DNA from 4 places in the Zoogloea sp. JDB1 genome. Region 2 is predicted to be linked to each of the others. Evidence: predicted binding sites of a transcription regulator. Region 2 holds the regulator's gene; each other region holds the start of a gene.
What was found. Region 2 encodes sigma-54, which starts transcription at its own class of promoters, with help from an activator protein. Its sites were predicted from a motif close to TGGCACGCTTNCTGCTNA; they were not measured.
Positions count from the first base shown of each region.

Region 1: the regulator sigma-54 is predicted to act here: its motif matches at 2,005-2,022, upstream of AC1PPK_RS07425 (TorF family putative porin).
Region 3: the regulator sigma-54 is predicted to act here: its motif matches at 1,871-1,888, upstream of AC1PPK_RS09570 (PEP-CTERM sorting domain-containing protein).
Region 4: the regulator sigma-54 is predicted to act here: its motif matches at 2,372-2,389, upstream of metK (methionine adenosyltransferase).

Region 1 is NZ_CM161496.1:1,671,401-1,674,833, reverse strand. Features, by position in the region: gene amt (ammonium transporter) at 1-805, opposite strand, end outside; gene glnK (P-II family nitrogen regulator) at 820-1,158, opposite strand; gene AC1PPK_RS07425 (TorF family putative porin) at 1,216-1,965, opposite strand; gene AC1PPK_RS07420 (accessory factor UbiK family protein) at 2,231-2,491, shown strand; gene AC1PPK_RS07415 (YceI family protein) at 2,598-3,164, shown strand; gene AC1PPK_RS07410 (YifB family Mg chelatase-like AAA ATPase) at 3,228-3,433, shown strand, end outside.
Region 2 is NZ_CM161496.1:1,297,603-1,301,035, reverse strand. Features, by position in the region: gene lptB (LPS export ABC transporter ATP-binding protein) at 1-535, shown strand, start outside; gene AC1PPK_RS05700 (RNA polymerase factor sigma-54) at 551-2,011, shown strand; gene hpf (ribosome hibernation-promoting factor, HPF/YfiA family) at 2,028-2,351, shown strand; gene ptsN (PTS IIA-like nitrogen regulatory protein PtsN) at 2,511-2,996, shown strand; gene hprK (HPr(Ser) kinase/phosphatase) at 2,965-3,433, shown strand, end outside.
Region 3 is NZ_CM161496.1:2,128,507-2,131,939, forward strand. Features, by position in the region: gene cysB (HTH-type transcriptional regulator CysB) at 1-545, shown strand, start outside; gene AC1PPK_RS09570 (PEP-CTERM sorting domain-containing protein) at 645-1,811, opposite strand; gene AC1PPK_RS09575 (monovalent cation:proton antiporter-2 (CPA2) family protein) at 2,121-3,433, shown strand, end outside.
Region 4 is NZ_CM161496.1:334,506-337,938, forward strand. Features, by position in the region: gene AC1PPK_RS01530 (cupin domain-containing protein) at 1-44, shown strand, start outside; gene AC1PPK_RS01535 (MBL fold metallo-hydrolase) at 90-1,061, shown strand; gene metK (methionine adenosyltransferase) at 1,128-2,294, opposite strand; gene AC1PPK_RS01545 (lysophospholipid acyltransferase family protein) at 2,509-3,396, shown strand; gene AC1PPK_RS01550 (LpxL/LpxP family acyltransferase) at 3,393-3,433, shown strand, end outside.

The sequences.
Region 1 (3,433 bases), 370 kb from region 2:
CGTTGATGTGCACCACGGTGCCACCAGCGAAGTCAAGGGCGCCCTTCTGGAACAGGAAGCCAGCAGTCGCGTTGGCAGCATCGGCCGCTTCAGCGGTGGTGTAGGCATCCGGGCCCGCCCAGTACCAGACCATGTGAGCCATCGGCAGGTAGCTGAAGGTAAACCACAGCACGGAGAACAGCAGCACGGCGGAGAACTTGATGCGCTCGGCGAAGGCTCCGAGGATCAGGGCCACGGTGATGGCGGCAAAGGCACCCTGGAAGGCCACGTAGATGAACTCGGAGATGACGACACCCTTCGAGAAGGTGGCGGCGACCGAATCCGGCGTGATGCCCTTCAGCAGGACCTTGTCGAGACCGCCGAAGAAGGCGCTGCCCTCGGTAAAGGCGATCGAGTAGCCGTACAGCACCCACAGCACGCTGATCAGCGAAAACACCGTGAACACCTGCAGCAGCACGGACAGCATGTTCTTGGTACGAACCAGGCCACCGTAGAACAGGGCCAGGCCGGGAACAGACATCATGATGACAAGGGCGGTAGCCACGATCAGCCAGGCGTTGTCACCCTTGTTGGGCACCGGAGCCGGTGCGGCAGCGGCGGCTTCAGCCGGTTTGGCTTCAGCAGTGGCAGCCGGTGCGGCGGCAACAGGTGCTTCGGCCGGCTTGGCGGTAGCAGCCGCCTCTGCGGGGGCGGTCACCGCGGGAGCGGCGGTCGGCGCGGCCGGAGCGTCCTTGTCCTGGGCCAGCGCATGGCCCGCAAATCCGACCGTCAGGGTCGTCAGCAGGGCAGCGAAGATTTTTTTCATGGTGGGAAGCTCCCTTACAGCGCTTCGGCACCGGACTCGCCGGTACGGATGCGGATGGCTTGTTCGAGATCGAACACGAAGATCTTGCCGTCACCGATCTTGCCAGTGCTGGCAGATTTTTCGATGGCTTCGATAACCTGGTCGAGGATCTCGGTCTTGACGGCAGCCTCGATCTTCACTTTGGGCAGGAAATCGACCACGTATTCCGCGCCGCGGTACAGCTCGGTATGGCCCTTCTGACGGCCAAAGCCCTTCACCTCGGTCACCGTGATGCCTTGCACGCCAATAGCGGACAGGGCCTCACGCACTTCGTCGAGCTTGAAGGGCTTGATGATGGCAGTTACGAGTTTCATGGTTGGGTCCTCTTGCAAGGCGACCCGAACGAGCCGCCGCGCGGTTACGGGGGGAAGTTAGAACGTACGGGTGATGGTCAGCTGCACGCGGTCCTTGCCCAGGTCCTTGCCGAAGGCGTTGGTGTAGAAGGCCTGGCTGGCGTTGGTGTTGATGTAGTTCAGGCCGACAACGACACCCGCCGCGATGTCCTTGGTCACGCCCAGCTTGTAGTCCGTGTAGGAGGCGCCGCTGTTGTCGCCGTGGATCTTCTGGCGACCGACGTGGCCGATCAGGTTGAGGCCCGGGGCCAGCTCGTAGGTGGCGGTGAGATCGAGATAGCCGGAGTTCTTGGAGTCGGTCCAGCCAAACAGGTCGCTGAAGGAGTGGGAGTACTTCAGGGTCAGGAAGGTCCAGGAACCGGCGATGTAGCCTTCAATGGTGTTCGGGTTGTTGCCGTAGCCGGAACCCGGGTAGAAGTACTGCAGCAGACCCACGTCATAGCCGAAGTCGCCGACGGTGTTCTTGAAGCCGCCGTAGAAGTCCATCTCGATGCTGTTGCTGACCGTCGGGCTGCCATCGGTCAGCCAGGACACGTTGGACGCCCAGGTACCGACATACAGGCCGCTGGAATGCGCATAGTCGAAACCACCCTGGATGGCCGGCTTGCGATTGGTCTGACCGATACCGCGGTAGATGTACTCCGACGCCAGCGTGACATTGCTGGTGAAAGTGTGCTCCGGAGCGGGAGCGGCATCTTCAGCGCTCGCCAAGGACGGCAGAGCGGCACAGGCTGCGATCAGGGCGGAAGCGATAACGGTCTTGCGCATGATTGGGTTCTCCTAGTATTGAAAGTTGGCTCACGTGCTTTAGCAACCACTATGCCAGTTTTAAAAACACTATTATTTCAATAAGTTGATATGAGAAAGCGGCTGTTGCTGCAGCGCAGGAAAAAATCATTCCGCACCACTTTGGGAACACGCACCAATCAAGGGCGCCGTGTTGGTGCATGAGGTGCGGCAACGGCCGCCGGGCTCCGATGCTAAACTTGAATACAACTTGGATTTTTCCCTTTTTCCCGTGAGGAACGCTGCCATGGCCAATCCCAAAATCCTCGATGAAATCGGTTCGAAGGTTTCCGAACTCCTCGCCAACAGCCCCGCCAAAGATCTCGAAAAGAATGCCCGCGCACTGCTCGCCAGCGGTTTTTCCAAGCTCGATCTGGTGACCCGTGAGGAATTCGACCTGCAGAAGGAAACCCTCGCCCGCTACCGCGAAAAGCTGATCGAACTCGAACACCGGGTTGCCCAGCTGGAGTCGGAGCTGGCATCGCGTCCGCCGGCAGAGGCGGGTTGAACCTTCCTGCCGTCACGACGGTCACTGCAAGGGCGCCCCGGCGCCCTTTTTCATGCCGGCCTCAAGCCAATTACAACTCACCATTTCGGACTCCCGGAGACATCCCTTGAAGAAGCTGCTCGCCCTGCTGGCCATCGCCAGCGCCCCGGCATTTGCCGCCCCGGTCAGTTACACGATCGACTCCAACCATACCTACCCGCTGTTCGAAACGGACCACCTCGGCTTCTCGACCCAGCGCGGGCGCTTCAACAAGACCAACGGCAAGATCGTCCTCGACACCGCCGCCCACCGCGGTTCGGTGGAGGTCAGCATCGACGCGAGCTCCATCGACATGGGCTTCGCCAAATGGAACGAGAACATGCGTGGCGAGGGCTTCTTCAACACCGACACCTACCCGACGATCAGCTTCAAGGCCGAGCGCTTCAACTTCGACGGCGACAGGCCGGTGACGGCCGAAGGCAGCCTGACCATGCTCGGCATCACCAAACCGCTGATGCTCACGCTATCGCGCTTCCACTGTGCGCCGCACCCGCTCAACAAGCGTGAGACCTGTGGCGCCGACATCACCGCCCGCCTGAAACGTTCGGACTTCGGCATGACCAAGAACATCCCGTCGGTCAGCGACGAGGTGCGCCTCGTGATCTCGGTCGAAGCCTACCGCGATTCACAATGACAATGAACTGAACCCGGGGCAACACCTGGGCTAGACTGCCGGTTTATTCCAAAAAGATACGCCGTGAGTATAGCCCTTGTGACAAGCCGCGCTCTCGTCGGCCTGCTCGCCCCGGAGGTCACCGTCGAAGTGCATCTGGCCAACGGCCTGCCCGCCTTCACGCTGGTCGGGCTGCCCGATGCGGAGGTCCGCGAAGCCCGCGACCGCGTGCGCGCCGCGCTGCAGACCGGGCAATTCGAGTTCCCGCAACGGCGCATCACCGTCAACCT
Region 2 (3,433 bases):
CGACGAGGTGCTGACCCATCGCCCGATCCACCAGCGCGCACGCCTGGGCCTGTCCTACCTGCCGCAGGAGATGAGTGTCTTCCGCAAGCTGACGGTGGCCGAGAACATTCAGGCCGTGCTCGAGTTGCAGAGCCTCTCCAAGGCGCAGATCGCCAGCCGCCTTGACGAGCTGCTGAACGAGCTGGGCATCGAGCACCTGCGCGACAGCACCGCCATCTCCCTGTCCGGCGGCGAACGCCGACGCTGCGAGATCGCCCGTGCCCTGGCCACCGACCCGCGCCTGATCCTGCTCGACGAACCCTTCGCCGGCGTCGACCCGATCGCCGTCATCGACATCCAGAAGATCATCCGCTTCCTGAAGGACAAGGGGATCGGTGTGTTGATCACCGACCACAACGTCCGTGAAACCCTCGGCATCTGCGACCGTGCCTTCATCATCAACGCCGGCGAGGTGCTGGCCAGTGGCCGCCCGGACGAGATCGTTCACAACGAACAGGTCCGCCAGGTATACCTCGGCGAGCACTTCAGGCTCTGAGGCCCGATACGACTCATGAAGCCCAGCCTCCAGCTAAAACTCTCCCAGCATCTCGCGCTGACACCTCAGCTGCAGCAGTCCATCAAGCTGCTGCAGTTGTTGACCCTCGAACTCAACCAGGAGATCGAGAAGATCCTCCTGGAAAACCCCATGCTCGAGCGGGAAGAGCCCGAGGGCGACCTTGGCTCGAGCCGCGTCGAGGCCCCCGGCCCCGTGGCGCCGGCAGGCAGCGAAGCCGCGCACGAACGCGAGCAGGAGCAATCCCGGGAGTCGGAACGCGAGCGCGAACCGGACCATGATTTCGACAGCAGCGGCGAAGCCGGTGAATGGGCTGCAGCGGGCAGTGGTGGGCAACGCGACGACGATGACGAGACCGACTTCCAGGAGTTCCAGGCCGCCGTGCCGTCCCTGCGCGACCACCTGGACGCCCAGGTTGCGCTGACGCCGCTGTCCGACCGGGACCGGGCGCTGGTGCGCTTCCTCATCGAGGCCCTCGACGACGACGGCTACCTCAGCCAGGATCTGGCCGATCTGCTGCCGCTGCTGCCCCCCGAACTGGAAATCGAACTGGACGATCTCAAGATCGCCCTGCGCCAGATCCAGAGCCTGGACCCGGCCGGCATCGGCGCCCAGGACGTGGGCCAGTGTCTGGCCCTGCAGTTGCACACCCTGCCCCCCAGCGAGGCCCGTGAACTGGCCATCGCAATCGTCAGCGAGCATCTCGAACTGCTCGCCGCCCGCGACTTCCTGAAGATCAAGCGCGCACTGCGCTGCAGCGACGACACCCTGCGCGAAGCCCACGCCCTGATCCTCGGCCTCAACCCGCGCCCCGGTGCCCAGTTCTCCCAGGCCGACACCCGCTACGTGGTGCCCGACGTGGTGGTCCGCAAACAGCGCAGCAACTGGGTCGTCAGCCTCAACCCAGATGCGATGCCGCGTTTGCGCATCAACCAGCTGTATGCCCAGATCCTGCGCGACAACCGTGGCGCCAGCGGTTCCCTGTCCAGCCACCTGCAGGAGGCGCGCTGGCTGATCAAGAACGTGCAACAGCGTTTCGACACCATCCAGCGGGTTTCGCAAGCGATCGTTGACCGCCAGCGCCAGTTCTTCGATTATGGCGATGTGGCAATGCGACCGCTGACCCTGCGGGAAATTGCCGAACAACTGGATCTACACGAATCCACCGTTTCGCGGGTGACCACCCAAAAGTACATGGCCACACCGCGGGGCATTTTCGAGTTCAAGTATTTTTTCGGCAGTCACGTTGCCACCGACAGCGGTGGGGCTGCTTCCTCGACGGCGATTCGGGCGCTGATTCGCCAGCTCGTGGGAGCGGAAGACAAGAAGAAACCCTTGTCCGACGCCAAGATTGCCGAGTTGTTGGGCCAGCAGGGTATCGTCGTGGCTCGTCGGACAATTGCAAAATACCGCGAGTCCCTCGATATTCCGCCGGTCAGTCTGCGCAAAACCATCTGACAGAAAGGTAGCAACCATGAACCTCAACATCACGGGGCATCACGTCGAAGTTACGCCGGCCATCCGCGAGTACGTCACGAGCAAGCTGGACCGCGTGATCCGTCACTTCGACAACGTCACCAGCGTCGGCGTGATCCTCTCGGTGGAAAAGCTGCGTCAGAAGGCCGAAGTCACCGTGCACGTGCGCGGCAAGGACATCTACGTCGAGAACGAAGATGCCGACATGTACGCAGCCATCGACGGGCTGATCGACAAGCTTGATCGTCAGGTCCTGAAGTACAAGGACAAGACCAGCGACCACGGTCACGACTCCCTGAAGCAGCACCTCGCCGAGTCCTGATTCCCGGCGTCGAGTAATACCCTTTTCCCCGGGACCGTTGTGGCTATAATGCGCCCCAATTGACACAACGGCCCCGGCGGCCTCCGCCTCCGGATCTTCCTGAATCGCCTTTCACCGGCAACCTGTGTCGGCCCGTTCCGCACACGGGAGAGTCCTCGCATGAACCTCATCGCCAAACTTCTGCCGCCGACCAATGTAGTCGTCGGACTCGAGGCGAGCAGCAAGAAGCGCGCTTTCGAGCAAGCCGGCCTGCTGTTCGAGAACAACCACGGCATCGGCCGCAGCACCGTCTTCGACAGCCTGTTTGCCCGCGAGAAGCTCGGCTCGACCGGCCTCGGCCAGGGCATCGCCATTCCTCACGGCCGTATCAAGGGCCTCAAGGAGGCGCTGGGTGCGTTCATCCGCCTCGCCGACCCGGTTCCCTTCGACGCCCCCGACGGGCGTCCCGTATCGATGCTGTTCGTGCTGCTGGTACCCGAGCAGGCCAACGAGCACCACCTCCAACTGCTGTCCGAACTGGCTCAGATGTTCAGCGACCGCAGCTTCCGAGAACAATTAATGAGCGCGCCCGATGCCCAGGCCGCCCATACCCTTTTCGCCCAATGGGGCAGCCATGCGTCAGACGACGGTCAGCCGGCTGTTTGACGACAATCTGGAGCGCCTCCGGCTGCGCCATATATGCGGCAGCCTGGCGACCCGCATTTCGGTCTCCGAAGACCGTATCTGGCCCGCCGACATGGTCGGCCACCTCAACCTGATCCACCCGGACCGCCTGCAGATCCTCGGCGCCTCCGAGATGGCTTGGGCCCGCCGCCAAACCCGCGAGAAGGTCATCCACCACGTCCGGGAGATTCTCTCCTACGCCCCGCCGGCGCTCATCGTCGCCGACGATGAGGAGATCCCGAGCATCATCCGCACGCTGTGCGCGAACGAGGACATCGCCCTCTTCGCAAGCCCGCTGCCGTCCGCCAACGTCATCGACCTGCTGCGCAGCTACCTGTCGCGACAGTTAGCCGAAAGGGTCGCGCTGCACGGGGTGCTGATGGACGTGCTGGGCCTCGGCGTGTTCATTACCGGCGACT
Region 3 (3,433 bases), 830 kb from region 2:
AGGTCTGCGAATACGTGTTGTCCGGCGTGGCCGACATCGCCATCGCCACCGAGGCGATCGCCGAGCACGAGGACATCGTGATGCTGCCCTGCTACCAGTGGAACCGCTGTGTCGTCGCGCCGCTGCGCCATCCCATCCTGTCCACGCAGCCGCTCACGCTGGAGGCCATCGCCCGCTACCCGTTGGTGACCTACGACTTCGCCTTCACCGGCCGCAACCGCATCAACGAGGCCTTCACCGGTCGGGGCCTGAAACCCAACGTGGTGCTCACCGCCATCGATTCTGACGTGATCAAGACCTACGTGGCGATGGGCCTCGGCGTTGGGATCATCGCCAAAATGGCCTACGATCCGGTGGCGGACAAGGATCTCGGTATGCTCGACGCCGCCCACCTGTTCGCATCGAGCACGACGCGCATCGGTCTGCGCAAGAACGCCTGGCTGCGTGGATATATCTACGCCTTCATCGAGTGCTTCGCCCCGCACCTGAGCCGGCGGGTGGTGGATGCGGCGCTGGCGGGAGGTGGGGAGGATCCGGGTTTGTAGGGGCGTTGTCCGTCAACCGCCGGCTTGACGGGGCGAGGAAGGCGAAAGAGCCGGAGCGGGGCGTTCCGGCTCTCTCATGAGGTAGGCGTTGTCTGTCGATCAGGACTGACGCTGTCGACAATAGAGGCCGCCGAGCAGGCCCAGAGCTGCGAGGGCTAGTGTGGTGGGCTCGGGAACCTGGGTCGTCATTTCCGCGCCGCCCATGATGTATACGTCACCGAAACCGCCGCTGTCGCATTGGGTCGTTTGGCCGGATGACAGGTAGCCCTGACCGGTGGTGCTGTCGTTGGGGTTCCCGAAACAGCCCATCAGCATGCGTACGGAGATCGTGTCGTAGCCTTGCGCGATGTAGCTTTCCAGGTTGGCGTTCAACTCGGGGAAGAAGGCCGCGAACTCGGTGGCGTTGGTGCCCTGGGCGTTGTCTATGGTCTGCAGCAGCGGGCCGGTCGCGCCCGTGGCCGCCGGACAGGAACCGCCGGCGTTCGGGAAGGTCGTGTTCTGGTAGATACAGATCGTGCCCGACACAGTTTCGAAGTCGCTGGCTGACGGTTGGCTGAAGAAAGTCTTGTTGCTGGTGAAGCTGTTGTAGGGGGTGTTGCCGGTGTCCCTGAACTCGTAGTTGATGTCCGCCAGGTTGCCGCTGGAGTCGCGTACGGTGATCAGGCTCCAGATGTTCATCGAGGTCGTCGCGCTTTGCGGCTGGTTGTAGTCGAACATCACCATCAGTTCGTGGCGCTTGCCGTCGGCGGTCGTCAGCGCGTCGCGCAGCCACGTGGTGCTGACGTCCCAGGTGCCGAGGTTGTCCTGGGCGGCGGTCAGGTTGTTGTTCGTCGGGTCGGCCATGTTGCCAGCCGCCATTGTCGTGCCGTTGGCCTTGCCAGTGGCCAGATATTGGTCGCTGCCGGAGTTGGACTTGAAGCCGTTCTCAGCGCCGGCAGGGTTCGGGGTGATATCGCTGTTGTCGAGCGCCGCAGCACCGCCGGCCTGGATGACGATGGAGTCCTTCAGCAGGCCTTGGGAGGAAGGTTGCACATAGCCGGGATTCGGGCTCACGTCCGTCTGGCGGGTTTCGTTGTACCCGGCCAGCACGTTCAGCCAGGGCAGCGAGCAACTGACCGCATCGCCAAAGTTACCGCACGCGATCGAACTGCTCCAGTTGATGGTCGGGCCCTGGTAGATGGCGATCGGACCAGCGCTGGCGGCAGGCGTAAAAAATGCCGAAGCCATGGCGGCTGCAGTCAAAGCACTGATTTTGGCGAGTTTCATGGCGAACCTCCTAGGTGTTTGAAGAGTCGATCCTGTGTTTTTGTGATTCTCGCCAGTATTCAGCAGGGAATGTGCCAAATTACCTTTGTTTTCGTTAATTGGCTCTGCTGTATGAATTTTTTTGAAAATCGTAATTTTTTGGAATATTGCCAAATTGGGCGATTGTAAAGATTCCTGACACGCCCATAAGGCGAGTCCCTATAGAACTACTCCCATAGTTTCTGTCGTATTGTTTCCTTATCCTTCCACGGGCATCCGGGTCTCCGGTTTGTGAGAGACTCGGCATTCCATTGTTGTGCATCGAAATCCATGCAATCCCTGACCACTCTTGCTGCGCTGCTGCTGGCCTCCGTGCTGCTCGTTCCCTTCTTCAAGCGGGCTGGGCTGGGCACGGTGCTGGGCTATCTGGCGGTCGGGGTGTTGATCGGTCCGTTCGGGGTGAAGCTGGTGCGCGACCCGGACAACCTGCTTCACACGGCCGAGCTGGGGGTGGTGCTGCTGCTCTTCGTGATCGGTCTGGAACTGAAGCCCTCGCGGCTGTGGGCCCTGCGGCGCTCGGTGTTCGGTCTGGGGGCGCTGCAACTGTTCGGCGTGGCCGCGGCGCTGGCCGGCGCCGGGCGCTATCTGGGCCTGTCGTGGTCGGCGGCGACGGTGGTGGGGATCATCCTGGCCCTGTCGTCGACGGCCTTTGTGCTGCCGACCCTCGCCGAGCGGCGCGAACTTTCAACCCGTCATGGGCGCGAAGCTTTCGCGATTTTGCTGTTTCAGGATTTATCCGTCATTCCGCTGCTGGCCTTGATTCCGTTGTTCGGTACCGGGCGGCCGACGGCGCTGACCCACCCGGCGGTGGGCCTCGGCTTGCTGGCAGTGGTGGCGGTGATCGGCCGGCCGACGCTGGACATGTTGTTCCGCCATGTGGCGCGGGTGAACAGCCGGGAAATGTTCACCGCTGCCGCACTGGCGACGGTGCTGGGCCTGGCGCTGCTGATGCAGGCGGGCGGCTTGTCCATGTCCCTGGGCGCTTTCGTGGCGGGCGTACTGCTGGCCGACTCCGAATTCCGCCATGAACTGGAAGCGGCCATCGCGCCTTTCCAGGGTTTGCTGCTGGGCCTGTTCTTCATGGCCGTCGGGATGTCTACCAACATCGACCTGCTGCTCAAGTTCCCGTGGCAGATCATCCAGCTCACCGCCGGGCTGATCATCGTGAAGGGTGTGGTGTTGTTCGTGCTGCGGCGCCTGTTCGGCGGCACGACGGGGGACGCGCGCCTGCTGGCGCTGGCGCTGGCCCAGGGCGGTGAATTCGCCTTCGTGCTGTTCGACGCTGCCCAGTCCTTCCGCGTGCTCGGCGAGGTGCAGGCCGACAAGCTGACGCTGGTGGTGGCGATGTCGATGGCCGTGTCGCCGCTGCTCTTGATGTTTGGCGACTGGCTGGCCAGGTCGGCCAGGAAGAATGAAGTGCCGCGGGACTTCGACGAGATGCCGGCGGAGGGGAGCGAAGTGGTGATCGCGGGCTTCGGGCGTGTCGGGCAGGTCGTCGGGCGCCTGTTGCTGGCGCGGGGCATCAGCTTCACGGCGCTGGATTCCGATGCCGGCCAGGTGGATACCGTGCGCCGTTTTGGCCT
Region 4 (3,433 bases), 960 kb from region 2:
GCCCGGACAGCGTGTGGCTGGCTGTCCATACCACAGACACGTGATCCGGATTATCCTGCTGTCCTTTTCAGTCCTCCGGAGATGCCCCCATGATCCGCCGCAGTCTCAGCGCCCTTGCCTTTGCCGTCAGTGCCAGCCTGCTTCCCGTCGCGCCAACCTTCGCCGAAGCACCGGCCGTGAAGACCCAGGTGCCCGGCTACTACCGCCTGAACGTCGGCGACTATGAACTCACCGCCCTCTACGACGGCTACGTGGACCTGGACGCCAAGCTGCTGACCGACGCCAGCCAGGCCGAAATCCAGCGCCTGCTGGCGCGCCTGTTCATTGCCGGCGAAAAGGTGCAGACCGCCGTCAATACCTACCTGATCAATGCCGGCGGCAAGCTGATCCTCGTCGATACCGGCACTGCCAAGGTCTTCGGCCCGACCCTCGGCTACGTCGCCGAGCACATCCGCGCCGCTGGCTACAAACCGGAACAGGTGGATCTGGTGCTGCTGACCCATCTGCACCCCGATCACGTCGCCGGCCTCCTGGACGCCGACGGCAAGCCCCTCTTCCCCAACGCCGAAATCCGCGTGAATCAGACGGAAAGCGATTTCTGGCTGTCCGAGGACAACGCCACCAAGGCCCCGAAGGACAGACAGGGAATGTTCGCGATTGCCCGCAAGGCCGCTGCGCCCTATCAGGCTGCCGGGAAGTGGAAACCGTTCAGCGGCGACGCCGAGCTGGCACCGGGCATCAAGCCGGTGGCGGCGGTCGGCCACACGCCGGGCCACAGCGCCTACCTGGTCGAATCCAAGGGCCAGCGCCTGCTGATCCTCGGCGACTCGGTGCACAGCTATGCGGTCCAGTTCGCCCGCCCGGACGTCGCTATCGAGTTCGACAGCGACAAGAAGCAAGCCGTCGCGACCCGTAAGAAGCTGTTCTCCTGGGCGGCGAAGGAAAAGATGACCGTTGCCGGCATGCACCTGCCCTTCCCCGGCCTCGGCCACATCCGCGCCGACGGCAAGGCCTTCGGCTGGGTTCCCGTGGAGTACAGCCCGCTGCGCAACGACAAGTGATGCGCAGCTGAGCAAACAAAAATGGCGCTCCGCGGAGCGCCATTTTTACTGACCAGCAATCAGGAATTACAGGCCGGCAGCGGCGCGCAGCGCGGCGGCCTTGTCGGTGTTCTCCCACGTGAACTCGGCCTCATCGCGACCGAAGTGGCCGTAGGCAGCTGTACGCGAGTAGATCGGGCGCAGCAGGTCGAGGCTGGCGATGATGCCCTTCGGACGCAGGTCGAAGTGGGCCTGGATCAGCTCGACGATCTTCTCGTCGGCGACCTTGCCGGTACCGAAGGTTTCCACCATCAGGCTCACCGGCTTGGCGACGCCGATCGCGTAGGCGACCTGCACTTCGCAGCGGTCGGCCAGGCCAGCCGCCACCACGTTCTTGGCCACGTAACGGCCTGCATAGGCGGCGGAACGGTCCACCTTGGACGGATCCTTGCCGGAAAACGCACCGCCACCGTGGTGGGCCGCGCCACCGTAGGTATCGACGATGATCTTGCGGCCGGTCAGGCCGCAGTCGCCGTTCGGACCACCGATGACGAAACGACCGGTGGGGTTGATCAGGTAGCGGGTATTGCCGCTCAGCAGTTCCTTCGGCAGCACCGGCTTGATGACTTCCTCGATGACCGCCTCGGTGAGATCGGCGTGGGAGATGTCCGGATGATGCTGGGTGGACACCACCACGGTGTCGATCGCCACCGGCTTGCCGTCCACGTACTTGACGGTCAGCTGGCTCTTGGCGTCCGGGCGCAGCCACGGCAGGCGGCCGTCCTTACGCACTTCCGCCTGGCGCTGCATGATGCGGTGTGCATAGTAGATCGGGAAGGGCATCAGGCTCGGCGTCTCGTTGGTCGCATAACCGAACATCAGGCCCTGGTCACCGGCGCCCTGGTCCAGATCGAGACCTTCGCCTTCGTTCACGCCCTGAGCGATGTCGGAGGACTGGCGGTTGATCGCGGTGAGCACTGCGCAGCTCTTGTAGTCGAAACCGATCTCGGAGTCGTCGTAACCGATGCGTTTGACCGTATTACGCGCGATGTCCATATAGTTGATGTCGGCATTCGTCGTGATCTCGCCGGAGATCACCACCAGACCGGTGGACACCAGGGTTTCGCAGGCGACACGGCCATGCGGGTCTTGCGCGAGGATCGCGTCGAGCACCGCATCAGAAATCTGGTCGGCGACCTTGTCGGGATGGCCTTCGGAGACGGACTCCGAAGTAAAAAGGTATTCTCTGGCCATGGAGGCGCTCCTGAAAAACAAAAATCCCCTTGACTGACGGCGTTGCCGTCTCGGGGGATTTTCGGAGCGGCGACGCTTTAGCAGTATTTTTGCCGGCACATCCGTAGCTGATCTACGGACCGCCACCGCCCTGCAAGTTGTCGGATTAACTCGGCGGAATCACAATTATAGCTTTGCCTTCCGGCCCGTCAATTCGGCCACCACACAGCCCCCAATGGCGTCACTCATTTTTTCCCTTCTGGCCCGCCTTCCCCTCGGACTCCTGCAACGTCTCGGCGGCTTCGCGGGCTGGCTGACCTACGCTGGCTCGCCCACCTACCGGCGGCGCCTGCGCGACAATCTGGCCCGGGCCCTGGGTCAGGATGAAGCGGCGCGGACCTGGCGGCGAACAGTGGGCGAGACCGGCAAGCAGGCGCTCGAACTGCCATGGCTGCTGCTGCGCCCACAAGCCGAGATCGTCACCAAGGTCGTCCGCGTCAGCGGCTGGGAACACGTAGAAGCCGCCGAGGCCAGCGGCGGCGGCATCCTGTTCATTACACCGCACCTGGGCTGCTTCGAGATCACCGCCCAGTATTTCTCCACCCACAAACCGATCACCGTGCTGTACCGGGCGCCGCGCAAGACGGTACTGCAGCCCCTCATCAACGCCGGGCGCAGCCGCGGCAACATGCGCCTGGCGCCCGCCGACGTAGGCGGCGTGCGGCGCCTGATCAAGGCCCTGCGTGCCGGCGAGGCGGTCGGCATGCTGCCGGACCAGGTACCCGGCGCCGGTGAAGGCGCCTGGCTGCCCTTCTTCGGCCGCCCGGCCTACACGATGACGCTGGCCGCCCGCCTGTCCGAGGTATCCGGCGTCAGCACGATCTTCGCGTGGGCCGAACGCCTGCCCGGTGGCAGCGGCTTCCACCTGCGCCTGCGACCGGCCCTCGAAACGCTTGCCGGTGACACGGAAACCCGCGCCGCCGCCATCAACCGCGAGATGGAAGCCCTGATCCGCGAGAACCCGTCCCAGTACCTGTGGGGTTACAACCGCTACAAACGCCCCCGTGGCGCCGCACCCACCTCATCTCTCACACCTCCCGCCTCCCGAGAAAACCAACAATGAGTCGCATCGTCGTCGCCCTGCTGTGGCTGCTCCACTG